Linked DNA regions of Parazoarcus communis. The protein of the gene in region 1 interacts with the protein of each later gene in a pairwise test. Links are inferred from orthologs where the notes say so. Each region holds a gene or a part of one and is shown on either strand. Other genes may lie near its edges. The genes, in order: ileS and CEW87_RS13485.

What was found.
Region 2: the proteins of ileS (region 1) and CEW87_RS13485 interact in binary tests that used the Escherichia coli proteins (3 or more experiments, as listed by UniProt). The link is inferred for Parazoarcus communis from one-to-one orthologs.

Annotation. Positions count from the first base shown.
Region 1 is NZ_CP022188.1:4,503,057-4,520,387, forward strand. Bases 8,568-11,924 are described here. They hold ileS (isoleucine--tRNA ligase), read left to right. Parts: upstream 8,568-8,919; coding sequence 8,920-11,724; downstream 11,725-11,924. Other genes in these bases: CEW87_RS20520 (bifunctional riboflavin kinase/FAD synthetase), read left to right, coding at 8,568-8,898; lspA (signal peptidase II), read left to right, coding at 11,717-11,924. Outside these bases: CEW87_RS22520 (hypothetical protein), read left to right, coding at 4,697-4,933; tRNA epoxyqueuosine(34) reductase QueG, read right to left, coding at 5,007-6,053; tRNA (adenosine(37)-N6)-threonylcarbamoyltransferase complex ATPase subunit type 1 TsaE, read left to right, coding at 6,090-6,617; CEW87_RS20515 (N-acetylmuramoyl-L-alanine amidase), read left to right, coding at 6,560-7,906; more of CEW87_RS20520, read left to right, coding at 7,954-8,567; more of lspA, read left to right, coding at 11,925-12,247; CEW87_RS20535 (FKBP-type peptidyl-prolyl cis-trans isomerase), read left to right, coding at 12,244-12,672; ispH (4-hydroxy-3-methylbut-2-enyl diphosphate reductase), read left to right, coding at 12,700-13,638; CEW87_RS20545 (aromatic ring-hydroxylating oxygenase subunit alpha), read right to left, coding at 13,739-14,839; CEW87_RS20550 (exodeoxyribonuclease VII small subunit), read left to right, coding at 14,966-15,208; CEW87_RS20555 (polyprenyl synthetase family protein), read left to right, coding at 15,205-16,101; dxs (1-deoxy-D-xylulose-5-phosphate synthase), read left to right, coding at 16,130-17,331. UniProt on the Escherichia coli protein: Catalyzes the attachment of isoleucine to tRNA(Ile). As IleRS can inadvertently accommodate and process structurally similar amino acids such as valine, to avoid such errors it has two additional distinct tRNA(Ile)-dependent editing activities.
Region 2 is NZ_CP022188.1:2,942,975-2,950,945, forward strand. The notes cover bases 1-2,875. They hold CEW87_RS13485 (HyaD/HybD family hydrogenase maturation endopeptidase), read left to right. Parts: upstream 1-1,063; coding sequence 1,064-1,687; downstream 1,688-2,875. Other genes in these bases: cybH (Ni/Fe-hydrogenase, b-type cytochrome subunit), read left to right, coding at 1-493; CEW87_RS13480 (HigA family addiction module antitoxin), read left to right, coding at 552-881; CEW87_RS13490 (HypC/HybG/HupF family hydrogenase formation chaperone), read left to right, coding at 1,689-2,000; CEW87_RS13495 (hydrogenase), read left to right, coding at 1,997-2,458; CEW87_RS13500 (hydrogenase expression/formation protein), read left to right, coding at 2,472-2,875. In the rest of the region: more of CEW87_RS13500, read left to right, coding at 2,876-3,329; CEW87_RS13505 (rubredoxin), read left to right, coding at 3,433-3,645; [NiFe]-hydrogenase assembly chaperone HybE, read left to right, coding at 3,642-4,193; CEW87_RS13515 (nickel-dependent hydrogenase large subunit), read left to right, coding at 4,190-5,323; hydrogenase maturation nickel metallochaperone HypA, read left to right, coding at 5,316-5,657; hydrogenase nickel incorporation protein HypB, read left to right, coding at 5,737-6,690; carbamoyltransferase HypF, read left to right, coding at 6,690-7,971.

The DNA.
Region 1 (17,331 bases):
CCCCAGGATGTGATGAGCCGACATCGAGGTGCCAAACTCCGCCGTCGATGTGAACTCTTGGGCGGAATCAGCCTGTTATCCCCAGAGTACCTTTTATCCGTTGAGCGATGGCCCTTCCATACAGAACCACCGGATCACTATGTCCTGCTTTCGCACCTGCTCGACTTGTCGGTCTCGCAGTCAAGCCTCCTTTTGCCATTGCACTATCAGTACGATGTCCGACCGTACCTAGGAGACCTTCGAACTCCTCCGTTACCTTTTGGGAGGAGACCGCCCCAGTCAAACTGCCCACCATGCACTGTTCCCGACCCGGATTCACGGGCCTGGGTTAGAACCTCAACGACACCAGGGTGGTATTTCAAGGTTGGCTCCACGAGAACTAGCGTCCCCGCTTCAAAGCCTCCCACCTATCCTACACAAGTCCCGTCAAAGTCCAATGCAAAGCTACAGTAAAGGTTCATGGGGTCTTTCCGTCTAGCCGCGGGTAGATTGCATCTTCACAAACATTTCAACTTCGCTGAGTCTCAGGAGGAGACAGTGTGGCCATCGTTACGCCATTCGTGCAGGTCGGAACTTACCCGACAAGGAATTTCGCTACCTTAGGACCGTTATAGTTACGGCCGCCGTTTACCGGGGCTTCGATCAAGAGCTTGCACCCCATCACTTAACCTTCCGGCACCGGGCAGGCGTCACACCCTATACGTCCACTTTCGTGTTTGCAGAGTGCTGTGTTTTTAATAAACAGTCGCAGCCACCGATTCTCTGCGGCCCCTTCGCCCTTCGGATGTACTCCTACAAGCTACCGGGGCATACCTTCTCCCGAAGTTACGGTATCAATTTGCCGAGTTCCTTCTCCTGAGTTCTCTCAAGCGCCTTGGTATTTTCAACCTGCCCACCTGTGTCGGTTTGCGGTACGGTCGATTCTAGACTGAAGCTTAGAGGCTTTTCCTGGAAGCAGGGTATCAACCACTTCGTCTCACAAGGAGACTCGTCATCACGCCTCAGATAATCCCCGCGGATTTGCCTACGGGGTACTCCTACACGCTTAAACCAGGACTTCCAACACCCGGCTGGCCTAACCTTCTCCGTCCCCCCATCGCATCTAGAACCGGTACAGGAATATTGACCTGTTTCCCATCGACTACGCATTTCTGCCTCGCCTTAGGGGCCGACTCACCCTGCGCCGATGAACGTTGCGCAGGAAACCTTGGGCTTTCGGCGAGGGTGCTTTTCACACCCTTTATCGCTACTCATGTCAGCATTCGCACTTCCGATACCTCCAGCATCCCTCTCGAGACACCTTCGCAGGCTTACGGAACGCTCCCCTACCACGTGTCATAAGACACATCCGCAGCTTCGGTTCATGGCTTGAGCCCCGTTACATCTTCCGCGCAGGACGACTCGACTAGTGAGCTATTACGCTTTCTTTAAAGGGTGGCTGCTTCTAAGCCAACCTCCTAGCTGTCTGTGCCTTCCCACTTCGTTTGCCACTTAGCCATGCATTTGGGACCTTAGCTGGCGGTCTGGGTTGTTTCCCTCTTGACAACGGACGTTAGCACCCGCTGTCTGTCTGCCGTATATCACTTTGCGGTATTCGGAGTTTGCTATCGCGGGGTAGATCGCATTGACCCCCCCAACGATTACAGTGCTCTACCCCCGCAAGTGTCCGTACGACGCACTACCTAAATAGTTTTCGGGGAGAACCAGCTATTTCCGGATTTGTTTAGCCTTTCACCCCTATCCACAGCTCATCCCCTAATTTTTCAACATTAGTGGGTTCGGACCTCCAGTGCGTGTTACCGCACCTTCATCCTGGCCATGGATAGATCATCCGGTTTCGGGTCTACGCCCAGAGACTATGTCGCCCTTATCAGACTCGCTTTCGCTACGCCTCCCCTATTCGGTTAAGCTCGCCACTGAACGTAAGTCGCTGACCCATTATACAAAAGGTACGCAGTCACCCCACAAGGAGGCTCCCACTGTTTGTATGCATGCGGTTTCAGGATCTATTTCACTCCCCTCCCGGGGTTCTTTTCGCCTTTCCCTCACGGTACTAGTTCACTATCGGTCGATCACGAGTATTTAGCCTTGGAGGATGGTCCCCCCATCTTCAGACAGGATTTCTCGTGTCCCGCCCTACTTGTCGCACGCTCAGACCCGCCACCTAATTTTCACATACGGGGCTATCACCCTGTGTTGCCGGACTTTCCAGACCGTTCTGCTAATTAGATGGTTTAGTCGTGCAGGCTGTTCCGTGTTCGCTCGCCACTACTTACGGAATCTCGGTTGATTTCTGTTCCTGCAGCTACTTAGATGTTTCAGTTCGCTGCGTTCGCCTCCACGTACCTATGTATTCAGTACGGGATACTCCTTGCGGAGTGGGTTTCCCCATTCGGATATCGGGGGATCAAAGCTCCATTGCCAGCTCCCCCCCGCTTTTCGCAGGCTTGCACGTCCTTCATCGCCTGTGATCGCCAAGGCATCCACCACATGCACTTAGTCGCTTGATCCTATAACCTTAGACCCTCAGACTTTCGCCCAAAGATCCGGTCACAGGTCGAACTCGTTTGTGCGAACCTCGTCGCGCCGCTGACACAGCACGCGAGATTCAATGCAATCACGCTACCCGTGCAACGCATCTACTGATACGCTGCACATATATATACTTCTTCCACTTTGTTAAAGAGCGAGCCAATCGAGAAGTTTGACCTTCCCGAGAAGTCAGGCATAAACACCAGAATCTTTCCTGGCCATGCATGACTGACTTCTCGAACCTCGTTGTGTGTCTGACTACTGTCTGACTAGCGTCTGGTTTGCATCAGATACTGGTGGAGCTTGTCGGGATCGAACCGACGACCTACGGCTTGCAAAGCCGCCGCTCTCCCAGCTGAGCTAAAGCCCCATTCTGACCAACGCACCTTCGATAGTTTGGTGGGTCTGGTTGGGTTCGAACCAACGACCCCCGCCTTATCAAGACGGTGCTCTAACCAGCTGAGCTACAGACCCTCACACTCGAGGCTCTTCGCTTGAACAACCGATAAGTTGTGGATACTTGACCACTGCGACCTTTCTCTTGAAAGGAGGTGATCCAGCCGCACCTTCCGATACGGCTACCTTGTTACGACTTCACCCCAGTCATGAATCTCACCGTGGTAAGCGCCCCCCCGAAGGTTAAGCTACCTACTTCTGGTGAAACCCACTCCCATGGTGTGACGGGCGGTGTGTACAAGACCCGGGAACGTATTCACCGCAGCATGCTGATCTGCGATTACTAGCGATTCCGACTTCACGTAGTCGAGTTGCAGACTACGATCCGGACTACGATCGGCTTTAAGAGATTAGCTCCACCTCGCGGCTTGGCAACCCTCTGTACCGACCATTGTATGACGTGTGAAGCCCTACCCATAAGGGCCATGAGGACTTGACGTCATCCCCACCTTCCTCCGGTTTGTCACCGGCAGTCTCATTAGAGTGCCCAACTAAATGATGGCAACTAATGACAAGGGTTGCGCTCGTTGCGGGACTTAACCCAACATCTCACGACACGAGCTGACGACAGCCATGCAGCACCTGTGTTCTGGCTCCCGAAGGCACCAAGTGATCTCTCACAAGTTCCAGACATGTCAAGGGTAGGTAAGGTTTTTCGCGTTGCATCGAATTAATCCACATCATCCACCGCTTGTGCGGGTCCCCGTCAATTCCTTTGAGTTTTAACCTTGCGGCCGTACTCCCCAGGCGGTCAACTTCACGCGTTAGCTGCGTTACTCAGAAAGTTACCTCTCCGAACAACTAGTTGACATCGTTTAGGGCGTGGACTACCAGGGTATCTAATCCTGTTTGCTCCCCACGCTTTCGTGCATGAGCGTCAGTACAGGCCCAGGGGGCTGCCTTCGCCATCGGTGTTCCTCCACATATCTACGCATTTCACTGCTACACGTGGAATTCCACCCCCCTCTGCCGTACTCTAGCCTTGCAGTCACAAACGCAGTTCCCAGGTTAAGCCCGGGGATTTCACATCTGTCTTACAAAACCGCCTGCGCACGCTTTACGCCCAGTAATTCCGATTAACGCTCGCACCCTACGTATTACCGCGGCTGCTGGCACGTAGTTAGCCGGTGCTTCTTGTCAAGGTACCGTCATCCGACAAGGATATTAGCCTTGCCGTTTTCTTCCCTTGCGAAAGAGCTTTACAACCCGAAGGCCTTCTTCACTCACGCGGCATGGCTGGATCAGGCTTGCGCCCATTGTCCAAAATTCCCCACTGCTGCCTCCCGTAGGAGTCTGGGCCGTGTCTCAGTCCCAGTGTGGCGGATCATCCTCTCAGACCCGCTACAGATCGTCGCCTTGGTGAGCCTTTACCCCACCAACTAGCTAATCTGACATCGGCCACTCCAATCACGTGAGGTCCTAAGATCCCCCACTTTCCCCCTCAGGGCGTATGCGGTATTAGCTACGCTTTCGCGTAGTTATCCCCCATGACTGGGCATGTTCCGATGCATTACTCACCCGTTCGCCACTCGCCGGCAGGTGCAAGCACCCCCGCTGCCGTTCGACTTGCATGTGTAAAGCATGCCGCCAGCGTTCAATCTGAGCCAGGATCAAACTCTTAAGTTTAATCCTACAAAGTACTCAAAATCATTTTACTGACATATGAGCACCTAATCTTTGTGAAACTCAAAACTGCCTAAGCAGTTTCATGGCCACAGCGATCAAGCACCCACACTTATCGATTGTTCAATTTTTTAAAGAACCGCTGCAGTTCCTGCAGCAGAGAAGCGAGATTATGATCAACTTAACTTATCTCGTCAACCCCTGTTTTGGTTTTATTTCAAAACCACCGAAACAACTAAAACAGAAATCCGCCTCAAAAACACCTGCAAAAACAACCGCTTTCCTGCCATCACCCCGTTTCGCTAACTGCGTTTCGCGGTGAAGAGGTGCGCATTATAGACACCTCAGAAAGTTCGTCAACACCTAAATTTCAGATTATCGAAACGAAGCCCAATTCACGCCTCGGCGCCCTTCTGATGGTGCCTCAGCGCCCAGGCGACATGCTCACGCACAATCTCTGAAGGATGATCTGCCCTCGCCTTGAGCGCAGCCACGACTTCGGGAGTACCAGGGCCGTTTCCAAGTGCCACCGCAATGTTGCGCAACCATCGTTCGTGACCGATGCGGTGAATCGGACTTCCTGCAGTCAGGCGCCCGAACGCTTCTTCGGTCCACCCGAAGAGCTCTACGAGCGATGCACTGTCGAGACCGTTCCGCACCTCGAAGTCACTTTCTACAGCCCGCCTGGCGAACCGGTTCCAAGGGCAGACGAGCTGACAGTCGTCGCATCCATATATGCGGTTGCCGATGAGCGGACGAAACGGCTCAGGGATGGATCCGTGCAACTCGATCGTCAGATAGGAGATGCAGCGTCGCGCATCAAGCCGGAAAGGCGCAACGATTGCCCCGGTAGGGCAGGCATCGATACAGGCGACGCAAGTCCCGCAGTGCGCACTCACCGGCTCATCCACTGGCAAGGGCAGGTCAGTGAAGATCTCACCAAGAAAGAAGAACGACCCGAGCGACCTGTCTATTAATAAGGTGTGCTTGCCTCGCCACCCGAGACCACTCTTCGCACCCAACTCCACTTCGAGCACTGGCGCTGAATCAACAAATACCCGGTAGGCGGACGGAGAGGCGCCAACGATTCTGTCAGCGAGCTTCTGCAGGCGCGAGCGCATCACCTTGTGATAGTCCCGGCCCAAGGCATAGCGCGAAACATAGGCAAGCGTCGGATCACTCAGAACCGCCTCTGCCGGCGTGGCATCCGGCCAGTAATCCATGCGCACCGAGATGACACGCAACGTTCCCGGCAGAAGCTCTGCCGGGCGCGCCCGCTTCAGCCCGTGGCGCGCCATATAATGCATCTCGCCATGAAATCCGGCTTCGAGCCAGCGCTCCAGCCCAGGCTCAGCCGATTCGAGACCGGTGTCCGCCACGGTGATGGCACCAAACCCGAGCTCGCGCGCCCACAACCGGACATGTTCAGCCAAGGCCGCCATGTCCTCGGAAGACCCCTGGATAGTCGAGGAAGACTCATGCTCAATCTTGTTCACCCTGCGGATGATAGCTACACCGCGCTCACGACGCACCTCGACAATGAGGACGACACACTTGAACTTGGCGGCTCACTCGCCACAGCCCTGACACCCGGACTGAAGATCTGGCTGAACGGAAACCTTGGCAGCGGAAAGACGACGCTCACCCGCGGACTGCTTCGTGAACTTGGTCACACTGGAAAAGTCAAGAGCCCGACGTATACTCTCATTGAACCTTATGTAGTTTCTAGATTAGACTTATATCACTTTGATTTTTATCGACTGAACTCACCTGAAGAGTACCTTGATGCAGGACTGGACGAGTACTTCAACGGACCGGGCGTGTGCATTGTCGAGTGGCCTGAACAGGCTGCTCCCTATCTCGCCACGCCAGACCTCGTTGTCCTCATCGAGCCAGAAGGTGAAGGACGACGAGCCACCCTCCGGGGTCTCACCGAAGCGGGGCAAACATGCATAAGCCAACTAGCCAATTGTCAGAAGAAACAATCCCCACCCCCCGGAAAATGAACCGACGAACCCTGCTCAAGTTCGCAGGCGCCTCGCTTGCGCTTGTGGTGAGTCCGGTCGGCATGGCTGCAGGCAGCCTGCTTGCGGTCAGAGTCTGGCCCGCCGAGGAATACACCCGAATCACGCTCGAAGGCAGCAACGAGCTTCGCTTCACTCACCTGATGGTGAAGGATCCCGAGCGGCTGGTCGTTGACCTCGAAGGCATTGAGCTCAATAGTGTTCTGCAAACACTCCCGGGTAAAGTGCTCGACTCGGACCCCTACATTCGCAATATCCGGGCCGGTCAGAACCGCCCCGGCGTGGTCCGTGTGGTGGTCGAACTCAAGGCCGAGGTCAATCCGCAAGTCTTTACGCTCGCGCCGGTCAGCAACTACGGACATCGTCTGGTGCTGGATCTTTATCCAACCGTCGAAATGGATCCGCTGCTGGCGCTCATCGAAAAGTCATCCCCGATCGACGCGGCCGCCGGCGAATCCGGCATCACCGATGCAAAGGCGCACGGCAGCCCGGAGATCGCCCAGCGCGACAACGCGCCCTCGCATCGGGAGCGCAAGCCCGAGCCTCGTGTAAACCGGCTGTTCACCGTAGTGCTCGACGCTGGACACGGCGGAGAGGATCCTGGCGCGGTTGGCCGCGGCGGGAGTTACGAGAAGAACGTCACGCTCGACATCGCCAAGCGCCTGCGCAAGAAGATTGACGCGATGCCGAACATGCGCGCCGTACTGACCCGCGACGGCGACTACTTCGTGCCGCTCGGTCAGCGCGTCACCCGTGCGCGAAGGGTTCAGGCAGACCTGTTCGTCTCAGTCCACGCCGACGCCTTCGTGCGCCCGGAAGCCCGGGGTAGCTCGGTATTCGTGCTGTCCGAAAGAGGGGCATCGAGCTCGGCTGCACGATGGCTGGCGCAGAAAGAGAACGATGCGGACCTCATCGGTGGCGTCAATCTGGCAAAGCAGGACGGCCACCTTGCGCGAACCCTGCTTGACCTGTCTCAGGCCGCGACGATCAACGACAGTCTCAAACTTGGCAAGGCAGTGCTGGCCGAACTCGGCGACATCAACACCCTGCACAAGGCGCACGTGGAACAAGCGGGCTTCGCCGTGCTGAAAGCACCCGACATCCCGTCAATCCTCGTTGAAACTGCGTTCATCAGTAACCCGGAGGAAGAGCGTCGCCTCAATGACGACGCCTATCAGGACAAGATGGCCGAGGCGATCATGCGCGGGATCAGACGCTATTTTGACGACAACCCGCCCGCGCCGCGCACCCGCGTTGCACAGCTGGGCTGATTTGCCCCCTCCTTTGCCGGTATAATCGCGGATTTTTTCAGGCGGTTATGCAGGTTTTTCGCGGGTTCCCCGAACAGGCAAAGGAAGCCTGCGTGCTGACCATAGGCAATTTCGACGGTCTGCATCGCGGGCATCAGGCGCTGCTCAAGCAGCTCACCGACAAGGCTGGCGCACTTGGCGTGCCCGCTGTCGTGCTCACGTTCGAGCCTCACCCACGCGAGTACTTCTCACCGGACAAAGCCCCTGCGCGACTTGCTTCGCTGAGAGAGAAACTGCAGCTATTGGCCACCAGCGGCGTCGATCGCGTGCATGTCTGCCGCTTCAACGCCCGTTTTGCCGCCCAGACCGCAAGCAGCTTCATTGAAGACGTGCTGGTGAAAGGGCTGGATGTACGCCATCTTTTCATCGGTGACGACTTTCGGTTTGGCGCTGGACGCACCGGTGATTTCGCGATGCTTCAGGCCGCAGGCAAAGACTTCGGCTTCGGTGTCGAATCGATGCCGACGCTCGCAGTGGCCGGCGAACGTGCCTCAAGCTCTGCTGTGCGCTCAGCGCTTGCGAGTGGCGACCTCGAACACGCCGCCCAACTGCTCGGACGCCCCTACAGCATTGCCGGTCGCGTGGTCCATGGCGACAAGATCGGACGCCAGCTCGGCTTTCCCACGCTGAATATTCAGCTCAAGCACCGCCGCCCTCCGCTTTCGGGCGTCTTTGCGGTCTCCGTCGAAGGACTGGAGGGAAGCAGACTCGCCGGTGTCGCCAATGTGGGCGTCAGGCCAACCGCCACCGATGCCGGGCGCGCCCGTCTTGAAGTCCACCTCCTGAACTGGAGCGGCGACTGTTACGGCGCTCATCCGCGCATTCACTTCCTGCTTAAGGTTCGCGACGAGATGAAATTCGCCTCGCTCGACGAACTGAAGACACAAATCGCCCGCGATGCCGATACTGCACGCGACTGGTTCGCCCTCAATCCGAATTGCCTTCTAGGCTGAACAGAGACAGACGCACACGCCATGGCCGACTACCGCAAGACGCTCAACCTGCCCGACACCTCCTTCCCGATGCGCGGCGATCTGCCAAAGCGCGAACCGAAGTGGATTGCCGAATGGCAGCAGAAGAAGCTCTATCAACGCATTCGCGAGGCCAGCGCAGGACGGCCCAAGTTCGTGCTCCACGACGGCCCCCCGTACGCGAACGGCAATCTTCACCTCGGCCACGCCTTGAACAAGATTCTCAAGGACATCATCGTGCGCTCGAAGACCATGGCCGGCTTTGATGCCCCGTATGTGCCGGGCTGGGACTGTCACGGCCTGCCCATTGAACACAAGGTGGAAGTCACCCACGGCAAGAACCTGCCGGCCGACAAGGTACGCGAACTGTGCCGCGCCTATGCGGCCGAGCAGGTCGAAATCCAGAAGCAGGAGTTCATTCGCCTCGGCGTGCTGGGTGAGTGGGACAACCCCTATCTGACGATGAACTTCGCCAACGAGGCGAACGAGATTCGCGCGCTGGCCGAAATGACCAAGGCCGGCTACGTGTTCAAGGGGCTGAAGCCGGTCAACTGGTGTTTCGACTGCGGTTCTGCGCTGGCCGAGGCCGAAGTCGAGTATGCCGACAAGCAATCCCCGACGATCGATGTCGCGTTCGCCGTGACGGATGCTGATGCACCGAAACTCGCCGCTGCATTCGGCCTCGACACGCTTGCGAAGCCTGCGGCCGCCGTCATCTGGACCACCACACCGTGGACGATTCCCGCCAACCAGGCACTGAACGCACACCCCGAATTCGACTATGCACTGGTCGACACCGGCGAGCGCCTGCTGATCGTGGCCGAGGAACTGGTGGCGGCCTGCCTTGAGCGCTACCAGGTCGAAGGCAAGATCATTGCGACCACCAAGGGCGCAGCGCTCGAGCGTATCGAGTTCCGCCACCCGCTCTACGACCGTGTCTCTCCGGTCTATCTTGCCGAGTACGTCGGCCTCGACGCCGGCACCGGCATCGTGCACTCGGCGCCTGCGCATGGCGTGGATGACTTCAACTCCTGGGGCGCCTACGGCCGCAGCAATGACGAGATCCTGTCTATCGTCATGGGCCACGGCGAGTACGTACCCGACCTGCCCTTCTTTGGCGGGATGAACATCTGGAAGGCCAACCCGGCCATCGTCGACAAACTGCGCGAAGTGGGTGCCCTGGTCTCGGACAGCAAGATTAGCCACAGCTACATGCACTGCTGGCGTCACAAGACGCCGCTGGTCTACCGCGCCACGGCACAGTGGTTCGTGGGCATGGACCGCAAGGCTGCAGATCAGACCACGCTGCGCGAGCGCGCACTGCGCGGGGTTGAATCCACCAAGTTCTTCCCCGCATGGGGACAGTCGCGTCTGCATGCAATGATCGCCAACCGCCCGGACTGGTGCATCTCGCGCCAGCGCAACTGGGGCGTCCCGATCCCGTTTTTCCTGCACAAGGAAAGCGGCGAACTGCATCCGCGTACCGTCGAGCTGATGGAAGAAGTTGCAAAGCGCGTCGAGAAGGAAGGCATTGAAGCCTGGTTCAAGCTCGACGCAGCGGAGCTCCTTGGGACTGAAGCTGCCCACTACGACAAGATCAGCGACACCCTGGACGTCTGGTTCGACTCCGGCACCACGCACTGGCATGTGTTGCGCGGCTCGCACAACGACGGCCATGCCGAAGGCCCGCGTGCCGACCTGTATCTCGAAGGCTCCGACCAGCACCGCGGCTGGTTCCATTCTTCCCTGCTGACGGGCTGCGCCATCGATGGCCACCCGCCCTACAAGGCGCTGCTGACGCACGGTTTCACAGTGGACCAGCAGGGCAGGAAGATGAGCAAGTCGCTCGGCAACACCATCCTCCCGCAGGAAGTCTCGGACAAGATGGGCGCTGAAATCCTGCGTCTGTGGGTGGCCAGCACCGATTACTCGGGCGAACTTGCGATGTCCAAGGAGATCCTCGCCCGTGTGGTCGAAGGATACCGGCGCATCCGCAACACGCTGCGCTTCCTGATGGCCAACACCGCCGATTTCTCCATCGAAACGGACGCCGTTCCCATCGATCAGTGGCTCGAGATCGACCGCTACGCGCTGGCCTTCACCCGCCAGATGGCCGTCCAGGCAGAGGCCGATTTCGGCAGGTTCGAGTTTCACAAGATCGTCCAGGGCTTGCAGATCTTCTGCTCGGAAGAACTGGGCGCCTTCTATCTCGACATCCTCAAGGACCGCCTGTACACCACCAAGGCAGACAGTCTCCCGCGTCGCGCTGCGCAAACGGCGCTGTGGCACATCACCCAGACGCTGCTTAAGCTGATGGCACCGATCCTTACCTTCACCGCAGAAGAGGCGTGGGCCGTCCTCAATCCGGGCAAGGACGACAGCGTGATGCTTCACACCTTCCATGCCCTGCCTGCGCAGGAAGGCGAGGCTGGACTCATCGCACGCTGGGAGAGCATCCGCAGCGTTCGTGCCGACGCACTGAAGGTCATCGAGGGCCTGCGGACAGAAGGCAAGGTCGGGGCATCGCTGCAGGCCGAACTCGAACTGCATCTGACGGACGAGAAGTTCGTCGCGATGCAGAGCCTGAAAGACGATCTGCGCTTCGTTACGATGACTTCGCGCGCGTCGCTGGTCGAAGTGGCCAGCGCCGAGGAAGAGCGCATTGTTGCCACGCCGAGCGATAAGCAGAAATGCGAACGCTGCTGGCACTATACGGACGATGTCGGACATGACCACGATCGTCCGACGCTGTGCGGTCGTTGCGTGAGCAACCTGTTCGGCAGCGGAGAAGCGCGCTCGCATGCCTGATCCGAAGCAAGCCGCCCGACCAGCGCTGACCGCGATGCTGCCATGGCTTGCACTCGCCATGCTCATCGCGGTGCTCGACCAGGTCACCAAGCAGATCGTACTGAGCTTGATGGAGTACGGCGCGCGCATTCCGGTGACCGGGTTCTTCGATCTGGTGCTGGTGTTCAATCGCGGCGCGGCCTTCAGCTTTCTGGCCGAGCATTCCGGCTGGCAACGCTGGTTCTTCACCGGACTGGCCGTCGTCATCTGCGGCTGGCTGACAGTACTCCTTCATCAGCACCGGAATGAACGTCTGCTGCCAACCGCGTTCGCACTCATCATCGGCGGCGCCATCGGCAATGTGGTCGATCGCCTGATGCATGGCGCAGTCGTAGACTTCCTGTACTTCCACGCCGGTCGTTTCGGCTGGCCGGCGTTCAATCTCGCCGACTCGGCCATCTTCGTCGGCGTCGCCCTGATGCTGTGGGCGCAGTTCCGCAGCAGCAAACAACACACCCACTCTAAACCGGAGCGTTCCTCGTGAGCCAGACCGTTGCCGACAACAGCCTTGTCACCCTTCACTACCGCATCACGCTGACCAATGGCCAACCGCTGATCAGCACCTTCGAGGCCACCCCCGCCACCCTGCAACTCGGCGCGGGCGAGATGCTGCCGGCAATGGAGAAGCTGATCGTGGGGCTCGAAGTGGGCAGCAACCATGTCTTCGAACTCGAACCCGAGAACGCATTCGGCCCCCACCGCGAGGAACTGGTGGAGCGGGTAAAGCGCGAACACATGCCTGCGGAAGAGATCGAAGCCATGAGTATTATGGAGTTCAGCGCGCCCGACGGGTCGCGCTACTCCGGACTGGTGCGCGAAATCGATGCAGAATCGGCGCTGATCGACTTCAACCACCCGCTCGCGGGAAAGAACATCCGCTTCGAAGTGAAGATCATCGGCACCTCGTGATGCCGGGCTCAGCCACAGAGAGATCATATGAACGATAAGGAAATCATGCTCGCCACCCCACGCGGCTTCTGTGCCGGGGTGGAGCGCGCCATCGAGATCGTCGAGCGGGCGCTGCAGCGGTTCGGCGCACCGATTTATGTTCGCCACGAAGTGGTGCACAACAAGTTCGTCGTTGATGACTTGCGCAACAAGGGCGCAATCTTCATAGAGGAACTGGAAGAAGTCCCTTCGGGCAATACCGTCATCTTCAGCGCACACGGCGTGTCGCAAGCAGTGCGTGACGAAGCCGAGCAGCGTGGCCTGCGTGTGTTCGACGCCACCTGCCCGCTGGTCACCAAGGTGCATATCGAAGTGGCCCGCATGCGCGAACAGGGCCGGGAACTGGTCATGATCGGCCACAAGGGGCACCCGGAAGTCGAAGGCACAATGGGTCAGGTCAGGGACGGCATCCATCTCGTCGAGACCGCCAATGACGTCGCCGGCCTCACCGTTGCCGACCCCGACAAGCTCGCCTATGTCACCCAGACCACGCTGTCGGTGGACGATGCCGCGGCGATTGTTGCAGCGCTTCGCGAGCGCTTCCCGAGCATCGTTGGCCCCAAAAAGGATGACATCTGCTACGCGACCCAGAACAGGCAGGATGCCGTGAAGTTCATGACGCCATTTGCCGATGTTGTGTTCGTGGTGGGCTCGAAGAACAGCTCGAACTCTAACCGTCTGCGCGAAGTTGCCGAACTGCGCGGAGTGCCCGCCTACCTGGTGGACAACGCAGAAGGAATCGATCCAGCCTGGCTGGACGGCAAGCGACGTATCGGCGTCACCGCCGGCGCGTCTGCGCCGGAAGTCCTCGTGGAGGACGTCATCGTTCGGCTCAAGTCACTGAGTGGCGGAGCGGTACGTAACCTGGACGGCGTACCGGAGAAAGTGACCTTCCCCCTCCCCAAGGAGTTGCAGGACACGCCGTAAGGCAGATGGCTGAGGATGCGACCCTGTCCGCCCCCTTGGCCAGACCGCAACCCGGAAGCAGCCAGACGCATCGCGTGCGGGCTGCTTCCACGAGCAAACATCAGATATGCGGCTCCATGATGCGACGATAGAACTCATGGAAGTGCTGCATCCCGTCTTCGTAGGGTGACTGGTAAGGCCCCACCTCGCTGCGGCCCTCCTTCAGCAGGGCACGACGACCACGATCCATGCGCTCGCCGATCTCGTCGTCCTCGATCGCGGTCTCCATGTAGGCGGCCTGCTCGGCCTCCACGAATTCGCGCTCGAACTCGACGATATCTTCCGGATAGTAGAACTCGACCACATTGGTGGTTTTGTCGACATCGACCGGAATCAGCGTGCTCACCACCAGCACGTGCGGATACCACTCCACCATCACGTTCGGATAGTAGGTCAGCCAGATCGCACCATGTGCCGGCTTGTTCTCGCCGTAGTAATCCTGCACGGCCTTGTGCCACTTGCCGTAGGTCGCCGACCCCGGCTTGGCAAGCGAAGTGATCCCGACGCGCTGCACGGAATACCAGTCACCGAACTGCCAGGAGAGGTCGTCGCAGGTGACGAACTTGCCCAGCCCGGGATGAAAGGGTGCAACGTGGTAATCCTCAAGATAGACCTCAATGAAGGTCTTCCAGTTGTAATTGCACTCGTGAATCTCGACACGATCCAGCTTGTAGCCGGTGAAATCGAGTTCGGGCGCGACCTGCATGCCGGCAAGGTCGGCATTCGCCGAGCGCGGCCCTTTGAACAGCAGCCCCTGCCAGTCCTCGAGCGCATCGCGCCGGAGATTGAGGCAGGGATTATCCGCAAAATGAGGCGCCCCCAGCAGTGCGCCCTGCTGGTCGTAGGTCCAGCGATGAATCGGGCATACGATGTGTTCCGTCGAGCCCGACCCTTCCAGCATGATCGCCTGCCGGTGTCGGCAGACGTTGGACAGCTGATGGACGCCCGCATCGGTGCGAAACAGCAGCTTGGAATGATCAAGCCATTCAAGCGAACGGTAGTTGCCGACTTCCGGTACCATTAGCGCATGGCCAACGTACCCCGGCCCGGCATCGAAGAGGAGCTTCTTCTCCATTTCGAAAACCTTCTCGTCGAAGTACCATGAAACCGGCAGCTGCGATGCTGCCGGTGCCAATTGCGAGTTGGCCGCGATATCGGACATTACCGAACCCCCTAATCTGGACCAGAATCCGGACAAATAAACGTAATATCTTAAGCGAAGCCCCGTTTGACCGCCAGACGCCCGATCGGTTATTTTCCCGTCTTTACCCGCGCCACGTCCTGATCCATGCCAAAGTCGGCGTCAGCTCCAAAATCCTTCGAAGCCGCAGTCTCCGAACTCGAGACCATCGTCCAGCAAATGGAATCCGGCACTCTGACGCTCGAGGATGCCCTCGACCGCTACCAGCGCGGCGCCAGCCTGCTCAAGTATTGCCAGGAAACCCTGAGCAACGCCGAGCAGCGCGTCCGGGTACTCGAAGGCGATTCACTGGTCGACTTCAATCCGGCCCCGACGCGGAGCGATACATGAGCCAGAATGACTTTGCCGGCTGGATGCGCCAGATTCAGGCGCGCACCGAAACCGCGCTCGCAAAAGCCCTGCCCGCCCCGGACCTCGCCCCTGCCCGCCTCCACGAAGCGATGCGCTACGCAGTGCTGGGTGGCGGCAAACGGGTTCGCCCCCTGCTCGTTCATGCTGCGGGCGAGATCGTCGGCGCGTCTCCGTCGCACCTCGACCATGCGGCCTGCGCGGTCGAACTGATTCACGCCTATTCGCTGGTGCATGACGACATGCCCTGCATGGATGACGACGTCCTGCGCCGTGGCAAACCCACAGTGCATGTGGAATATGACGAGGCGACCGCCCTGCTGGTTGGCGATGCATTGCAAACCCTCGCGTTTCAGGTTCTCGCCGACAACCCGATCAGTGCCGCGCCTGCGGGACAGATTGCAATGATCCGTCAGCTCGCCATCGCCTCTGGTTCGCGTGGCATGGCCGGCGGCCAGGCCATCGACCTCGCCGCAGTTGGCAAGCAGTTGTCGCGTGAAGAGCTCGAGTTCATGCATGTCCACAAGACCGGCGCCCTCATTCGCGCATCAGTGCTGCTGGGCGCTCAGGCCGGCACATCGACCGAAGAGGCAGACCTCCTGCGCCTGGACCGTTACGCCAAGCTGATCGGCCTGCTGTTCCAGGTGGTCGATGACATCCTCGATGCCGAAGCCGACACGGCCACCCTCGGCAAGACCGCCGGCAAGGATGCGGACAATGACAAACCGACTTACGTCAGCCTGATCGGGCTCGATGAAGCCAAGCGCCTGTCGCGGGAAATGCTCGCCGAAGCGCATGAGGCACTGGCACCGCTCGGCGAGCGCGCCGCCCGCTTGCGTGCGCTGGCCGATTACATCGTGCATCGCCCATTCTGACTCTCACCTTCTTCTGCCGGCCCGACACATGTCTCCGTACAAAAATCTAGAACGCATCGCCTCACCCGCCGACCTGCGCGCCCTCGAACGCCGCGAACTGGGTCTCGTCGCCGATGAGCTGCGTGCGTTCCTGATTGAGTCGGTATCCAAGACCGGCGGGCATCTGTCATCGAACCTGGGTACGGTCGAACTGACGATCGCCCTGCACTACGTGTTCAACACCCCGGAAGATCGCATCGTCTGGGACGTCGGGCATCAAACCTACGGCCACAAGATCCTGACCGGCCGCCGCGAAGCGATGAGCAATCTGCGGCGCTGGGGCGGCATCTCCGGCTTTCCCCGCCGCTGCGAGAGCGAATACGACACCTTCGGCACCGCGCACTCCTCGACCTCCATCTCGGCGGCGCTCGGCATGGCCGCAGCAGCCCGCGACCGCGGCGAGGACAGGCAGTCGATTGCAGTGATCGGTGACGGCGCAATGTCGGCAGGCATGGCCTTCGAGGCACTGAACAACGCTGGCGACATGGAAGGCGTCAACCTGCTGGTGATTCTGAACGACAACGAAATGTCGATCTCGCCACCCGTCGGTGCGCTCACCAAGATTCTTGCCCGTCTGATGTCCGGCTCAACCTACAACACCGCCCGCCGCGTCGGCGAGAAAGTGCTGGGAATGGCACCTTCCGTTGCGGAGCTGGCGCGCAAGGTCGAAGAGCACGTAAAAGGCATGATCACCCCGGGCACCCTGTTCGAGGAGTTCGGCTTCCATTACTACGGCCCGATCGACGGTCACGACCTCGACGCCCTCGTGCCCACACTGCAGAACCTGCGCAAACTCAAGGGCCCGCAGTTCCTGCATGTGATCACCCGCAAGGGACAGGGTTACAAGCTCGCCGAAGCCGACCCCATCCTTTACCACGGCGTGTCAAAGTTCGACCGCAACGCCGGCATCCAGAGCAGCAAGACCGGCGGCAAGCTCACCTATACCCAGGTATTCGGTGACTGGCTGTGCGACATGGCGGCAACCGACCCGCGCGTCGTCGGCATTACGCCGGCCATGCGCGAAGGCTCGGGCCTGGTGCGTTTCGAACAGGAGTTCCCCGACCGCTACTACGATGTCGGCATCGCCGAGCAACACGCACTGACCTTCGCCGCGGGCATGGCCTGCGAAGGTTATCGGCCGGTTGTGGCAATCTATTCAACCTTCCTGCAACGCGCCTACGACCAGCTGGT
Region 2 (7,971 bases), 1.6 Mb from region 1 along the record:
TTTCGCAGCGGCCTATATCTTCGCCGTCGGCTTTCTCGGCCGGATTTACTGGGCCATGGTGGGCAACCACCACGCCCGGCAGATCTTTCTGGTGCCGGTGTGGAGTCTGAAGTGGTGGAGCGAGGTGTTCTACGAACTGCGCTGGTACCTCTTTCTCGTTCGCGAGCCGAAGAAATATGTCGGCCACAATCCGCTTGCCCAGCTGATGATGTTCCTGTTCTTCACCATTGGCGCGGTGTACATGATCTGCACCGGCTTCGCGCTGTATGGCGAAGGGCTGGGTGAAGGCAGCTGGGCCGAATCGATGTTCGGCTGGGTCATCACTGCGGTGGGCGGCAACAGCCTGCAGGTGCACAGCTTTCACCGGCTCGGCATGTGGGTCACCGTCTGCTTCGTGATCGTGCACGTCTATGCCGCCATCCGTGAGGACATCATGAGCCGCCAGAGCCTGATCTCCACCATGATTTCCGGCTGGCGGATGTTCAAGGACTGACGCCGGTCCTTCTTTCCGCAATGAATTCGCGTTTTCCCCCTTTCGTCTCTTTCTCCTCATGATGACGATCGTTCGCGCGGGCTTCGGCCCGCGCATCTTTTTGCCTGTGGTCCGCGGCCCCGCCAGGGCGCCCAGGCATCCGGGGCGCTTTCTCGAAACCCGCTTCATGCGTCCGGCTGGTATCTCGCAGGATGCGCTGGCCCGGGCGCTCGGCGTCTCGCGCCGACGGGTGAATGAGCTGACCCGCGGCCGGCGTGCCTTCACGCCGGACACCGCTGTGCGTCTGGGAATCTTCTTCGGTACCGACCCGCTGTTATGGATGCATCTGCAGGCTGCGTGGGATACCCATATCGCGTGGCGCAGCCTGTGCGGTACGGCTGATGGCTGAATGCGGAAGTGGAAAGAAGGTTTTCGATTTGATGTAAACCTGATCGACATTGCCTCAGTCGGCGGTCCCGCATCGTCAGTCAGCTGTTCTTCAAGTGATTGATTATGCGCTGAATCATGCGCGCGACCCGGGCTGGCACGGCACATGCAACTGTAACCCCACTCGTTACACCCGGAGTCGGCATGCGCACACAGTCCAGTTCAGTCTTGATTCTTGGTATCGGCAACCTCCTGTGGGCTGACGAGGGCTTCGGCGTGCGCTGTGTCGAGGCGCTGGATGCGGCCTGGCAGTTCGGCGACGAGGTGACCGTGATGGACGGCGGCACCCAGGGCCTGTACCTGCTGCCTTATGTCACCGAGGCCCGCCGTCTGATCGTTTTCGATGCGGTGGACTATGGCCTAGAGCCGGGCGCGATGCGCCTGGTCGAGGACAGCGAAGTGCCCCGCTTCATGGGGGCGAAGAAGATGAGCCTGCACCAGACCGGCTTTCAGGAGGTGCTGGCCTCGGCGCAGATGCTCGACCGCCTGCCCGAATCCATGCTGCTCATCGGCGTGCAGCCGGTCGAGCTCGACGATTTCGGTGGCAGCCTTCGTCCGGTCGTGCGTGCCTGTATCGAGCCGGCGGTGGCACATGCGGTGGCGCGCCTGCGCAGTTGGGGCGTGAGCGTCGAGCCTCGTGCCGACGCGGTGCTGCGGCTCAACGACGTTGCACTCGCCATGGATGCCTACGAAGCGGGGCGCCCCCCGCCCGAGGCTGCCTGCCGGCATGGCGATCTGCGTTTCGTCACGACCGCCGGGGAGGTCTGAGATGTGTGTCGGCATTCCGTTGCAGGTGCAGCGCATGGAGGGCAGCGTTGCGCTATGCACCGACCTCGATGGCGTCGAGCACCGCATCGATACGCTGCTCGTGGGGCCGCAGACCCAAGGGGTCTGGCTGATGACATTTCTCGGCGCTGCACGGGCGGTGATCGATGAGGCCGAGGCGGCCCGGGTCGGCGCTGCCCTCAATGCCTTGTCGGGTCTGATGGCCGGTCAGCCCGTGGATCTGGACGCAGCCTTTGCCGACCTCGTCGACCGCGAGCCCCAACTTCCGGAATTTTTGCGAGGCCCCCGAACATGAACGACTATGCCGCACCCAATCTCGATTCCCTCGCCGCGTTGCTCGAACGCCAGGCACTGCGGCATGGCATCGCCTGTGTCGACGCTGCCGGGTTGGACGCGTTCGTAGCCAAAGGCGGCGACGTGCTGATCCTGCTCACCGAAGACCCCGCCCGCAGTCCCGAGACCTGGGATGTGGCGGTCATCCTGCCCGAGATCCTCAAGACGTGCGGACGTCGGCTGCGAGCAGCTGCCCTGATGCCCGCCGACAGCCGCGAAGTGGCCGCGCGCTACGGAATCACCCGCTATCCGGCGCAGTTGTTCCTGCGTGACGGTGGCTATGTCGGGGTGCTCGAAGGCATGCTCGACTGGGATGCCTGGGGCGGGGCGGTGGCACGCAAGCTTGCTTTGCCCGTCGGACGTGCGCCTTCCATCGGCATTCCGGTGCGCGGTCCCGCGTCCGATTCCGCCTGCCACTGACCGGAGCCAGACAATGAAAGCCTTCCCCATCCCCGTCGTGGCCTTCGGTCCCGGATCGCAGGAAGAAGACGATACGCTCGAGTACATTCCGTCACCGGGCGCAATGAGCACATTCAACGTGCCACGCATGCCCGAGGCGATCGACCCCGCCGTGCGCGACGAGGTGCTCGGCGTGCTTGGGCGCCTGCTCGACGCCATGCGTGCCTGGTCGTTTGGCGATCCGGATTATCCCGAAATCGATCTCGCAGGGCTGTCGGCCCCTGGCCTCAAGCTGGTCAACGAGGCCTTGGGGCAGGGTGAGGTCAGCATCGTTGTGGAGGCCGGTGAAGGTAGGCTGCGCATTCAGGAAACGGTGTTTGCCGGCGTCTGGCGCGAACTCGGATTCGACGTCGCGAAGCAGCAGGTGCGCGATGTGGTGTCGGCAGCGCCGGTGCCCGGGGCTGTCGGGGTCTGCGCGCGGCTTGCGGGCAGCGTCGGGATTTCGGTGCCGCCACCGCCGCCAGGCGTGATGAACGCACCCTCGATCCTGGCCGAACTGGTCGATGCCGCCGCGCGGTGGAAGTCAGGCGATGGCGCCCACATTGTCAATCTCACCCTGCTGCCGCTGGTACCTGACGACCTTGCCTATCTCGACGGCGCGCTGGGTGCGGGCAGCGTGCTGGTGCTCTCCCGCGGCTACGGGAACTGCCGCGTCAGCAGCACCCGGCTCGCCAACACCTGGTGGGTGCAGTACTTCAACAGTGCCGACAATCTGATTCTCAACACCATCGAGGTGACCGACATGCCCGATGTGGTGCCCGCTGCGGCTGACGACTTCGGTGACAGCGTCGAACGCCTCGACGAATGGATCGAGACGCTCAGGTTTGAATGATGCGGGCTGACCCGACTGCTCCTCTCCGTGGCTTCGGCGTACCATCGGGTTGCATGAGGGCAGGCGGTGCATATGGACGCGCACGACAACAGGAATTCCGACCATGTTTGAAGGCAGCTATCTCGGCGACGGCAGTCGCATTTCGGACGGAGCCCGTCTTGAGTGCGGCATCTGCTGGTATGTCTATGATCCGGCCGAAGGCGACGAGGTGTGGCAGATCCCGCCCGGCACACCGTTCTCGGCCTTGCCCGAGCACTGGGCCTGCCCCAACTGCGACGCGCCGCGTCACAAGTTCATGGTGGTGGACGCCGCATGAGCCCGACGACGTCTGCCGGTCTCTCCGGTTTCGCACACGACCCCGCGCCCGAACTCCGGGCCTGCTTTGCTGCGATCGCGGCGGGGCCGATGGCCGGGTTGCCGCTGTGCAATCCCGCGCTCGAAGTGGCTGCCATCGGGTTTCGGTCCTGGCAGGGCGAGTGGCTGGGTGCGCTGCTGACGCCATGGTCGCTGAGCCTGGTTCTGCTCCCGGGCGGTGGCGGTCTGTTCCGGCCCCTGGCGGCAGACGAGCGCCAGTGCTGGAGCTTTCCCTCTGGCGAATATGCGTTTCTGGGCAACCGCGAACCGGAACTCGGCCCCTACCAGATGTGTTCCCTGTATTCGCCGGTGTTCGAGTTCGAAAGCCAAGCCGATGCAGAAGCCGTGGCACATGCGGCGCTCGACGCCTTGTTTGTGGCGGCCGATGGGGCGGCAGAAGCGGGCGCAGCAGCCGAGCAGGCACGGCTGCAGGGCGAATCCGTCGCCGCCGCGCCGGTATCGCGGCGCGATTTTCTGCGCGGCGGACTGTTACTGCGGGGGCGGGGATGAGCAGTGCTGGCAACCTGAATATCGTGGTCAGTATTGATGGCGGGCGCTGTCTGGCGGCGCGGGTCGAGAACACGCGGCCGCGTGCCGCAGCGGTGCTGGTGGGGCGGCATGTGGATGAAGTGCTGCGCATGGTGCCGGTGCTGTTCAGCCTGTGCGGCCGGGCGCAGGGCATTGCAGCGCGGGCCGCGGTGGCTGCCGCACGCGGCGAGGCCTGTGTGCCGAGCGTCGAAGACGAGCGCGCAATCAGCTGCGAGGCCGCTCAGGAACACCTGTGGCGGCTCTTGCTCGACTGGCCGACGCGCTTCGGCCGGTTGCCGCAACGCGTTCGCTTCGCGCAACTGCATCATCGTCTGGCGCAGGTGAACGACACGGCCGCCGCTTTCGATGTGGGCGGCGTGCTGCTCGACCTGGTCGCCAAGGACCTGCTGTCGGGCTTCTTCCTGTCCATGCGCGAACCCGCCAACCTGGCCGAGTTCGTCAGTGCGACGCGCTACGGCGGCTTTGTCGGCGAGACGCTCGCCGAGCTGATCGAGGCGGGACGGTGGACGCCGGACTGCGACAAGGTCGCGCCGCTGCTGCCCCCGCATACGGCGCAGGAGTGGGCGCAGATGCTGGGCGGCACGCTGCCCGCGCCCGAATTCGACCGCGCCCCCGCGTGGCATGGCGGCGCCAGCCCGGTCGTCTATGAAACCGGCGCGCTTGCGCGTCAGAGCAGATCGCCACTGGTCGCGGCGCTGCTGGGCTACGGGCATCGTATTGCAGCACGCGTGTTTGCGCAGGTGGTGGACCTGTCCGACCACGCCAGCCGCCTGCGTCATCCGCTTGCGCGCGACATGCAGCCCTGCTTCGATGCCGCGCCGCTGGGCGAGGGGGCCGGGCTGGCCTGCGTCGAAACCTCACGCGGTGTGCTGCTGCACGCCTTGCGGCTGGAGGGCGACATCGTGGCCGACTATCACATCATCGCCCCCACCGAATGGAATTTTGCACCGGGCGGCGCCTTCATGCAGGAGGCGACCGGCTGGGAGGCCGAGGGGCGTGACGCGGCGCTGGCGCGGCTCGACTGGCTTGCCCTGTCGCTCGACCCCTGTGTCGCATTCACCGTCACGCAGGAGGCGGCGGAGGATGCATGAGATGTCGCTGGCCGAAGGTATCCGCAGCATCGTCGATGATGCAGTGAGTACTCAGCAGCTCGGTCGGGTCAAGACGGTCGTGGTCGAGATCGGCGAGCTGTCGGCAGTTGAAGTCGATGCGCTGAGTTTCTGTTTCGATGCGGTGATGCGCGGCAGTGCGGCTGAAGGCGCGCGGATGGAGGTGGTCAGGGTGGCGGGGAGCGGCTGGTGCATGCAGTGCGCGCAGACGGTCGCGGTGAGCAGGCTGTATGACCCGTGTCCGCAGTGTGGCAGCTATCAGGTCCAGCCGACGGGGGGCACCGAGATGCGGGTGCTGGAACTGGAAGTCGAGTAGTGATTCAGAAGCGAATGCTGAAACCGAGGCAGTAACTGAGAGGCAGCGTGACTGCCCGGGTGATCGAGGAGCAGAGAGCATGTGCACGGTATGTGGTTGCGGAACAGGTGAGATCAGAATCGGTCAGGCCGTCGCCAGGCCGAGGGCCAAAGCCGGGGCGACCGTGGCCTGGCGCGCCGTGGCAGCGCATGAGCACGACCATGATGATCAGCACGGTCAGACTGCGCACGATCCGCATGGCGATGCGACCGAGCATGGCCCCCGTGTTGAGGGCGACAACGTGGACTACGGCACCGGCCCGGCGCACGCACATGCGCCCGGACTCAGTCAGGGCCAGATGGTGAGGATCGAGCAGGACATTCTCGGCAAGAACGACCGCCTCGCCGAGGCCAACCGTCGCTGGCTGGGCGAGCGCGGCATCTTTGCGCTCAATCTGGTGTCGAGTCCGGGTTCGGGCAAGACGACCCTGTTGTGCCGCACGATCACCGAACTGGGCGGCAGATTGCCGGTGGCCGTGGTCGAGGGCGACCAGCAGACCGATTTCGACGCCGAGCGCATCCGCGCGACCGGCGTGCGCGCACTGCAGATCAATACCGGCAAGGGCTGCCATCTTGATGCACACATGGTAGGTCAGGCATTGCCGCGCCTCGAGCTTGCGGATGATTCGCTGCTGCTGATCGAAAACGTGGGCAACCTGGTCTGCCCGGCAGCCTTCGACCTCGGCGAGGCGCACAAGGTGGTGATCCTGTCGGTGACCGAGGGAGAGGACAAGCCGCTCAAGTATCCCGACATGTTCGCCGCGGCCGATCTGATGCTGGTGAACAAGGTCGATCTGCTTCCCTACCTGAGCTTCGATGTGGACAGGGCGGTGGAGTTTGCGCTGCGGGTCAATCCGCGCCTGCAGGTGATGAAGGTGTCCGCGACCACCGGCGAAGGTTTCGATGAGTGGCTTGCCTGGATTGGTGCAGGCGTGGAGGCGGCCTCGGCTGACCGGTCGCCGTCGCAAGTGGCCGCAGCAGGTGTCGTGGCTTGATGGCGCAGGACTTCTCCCAGCCCAGGCTCGAGCGCCGGCATATTCGCGTGCGCGGCGTGGTTCAGGGCGTGGGTTTCAGGCCCTTCGTCTATCGTCTGGCGCAGACGCTGGACCTCTCCGGCTGGGTCAGAAACGACGGTGATGGCGTCGAGCTCGAAGGGCAGGGGCTGCCCGGCAATCTCTCGGCGCTGATTGCGCGGATCCGTTCGGAGGCGCCCAGCCTTGCGCGGGTCGATTCGATTCACACCCGGCTGTGCGATGCCGACCCCGCAGATCAGGGCTTTACCATCCGGACCAGCGAGAGCGGCGCGGTGAGCACCACCATCGGCCACGACAGCGCCGTGTGTGCAGACTGTATTGCGGAACTGTTCGATCCTGCCGACCGGCGCTGGCGCTATCCCTTCATAAACTGCACCCACTGCGGTCCGCGCTACACCATCACGCGTGCGCTGCCCTATGACCGCAGCAACACGAGCATGGCGACGTTTGTGCAGTGTCCGGCATGTCAGCGCGAATACGATTCCCCCGTGCATCGGCGTTTTCATGCCGAGCCCAATGCGTGCGCGGACTGCGGGCCGCAGCTGAGCCTGCTCGAAGCGGCCGGCGTGCGGGTGGCGACGCGCGACCCGATTGCCGACACCCTGCTGCGCCTGCTCACCGGCGAGATCGTTGCGGTCAAGGGGCTCGGCGGCTTTCACCTGGTGTGCGATGCGCGCAACCCGGAGGCGGTCGAGCGTCTGCGTGCGCGCAAGGGGCGCGGCGGGAAGCCGTTTGCGGTGATGGTGGCCAATCTCGCGTCGGCCCGTCGCTGGGCGCGACTGGCTTCCGCCGAAGAAGCCTTGCTGGCTGGCGCCGAGCGACCCGTCGTGCTGTGCGAAAAGCGTCCGAGCGTCGATAACGAGCTCTGGGGCGTTGCCCCGGATCTCTGCAGCATCGGGCTGATGCTGCCCTATACGCCGCTTCATTACCTGCTGTTCCACGACAACGCAGGCCGCCCGACGGGGACGGACTGGCTCGGCGAGGTGCAGGATCTGGCGCTGGTGATGACCTCGGCCAACCCCGGGGGCGAGCCGCTGGTGACTGACAACCAGGAAGCCCTGCAGCGCCTCAAAGGGATCGCCGACGCTTACCTGATGCACGATCGTGACATCCTGAGCCGTTGCGACGATTCGGTCATGGTCGCCGAGCGCAGCGCGCTTGCCGCGGCGCGGGAAACGCCGCGCTTCGTTCGCCGCGCACGCGGTTTCACCCCGCGGTCTATCCGGCTGGCACAGAAAGGCG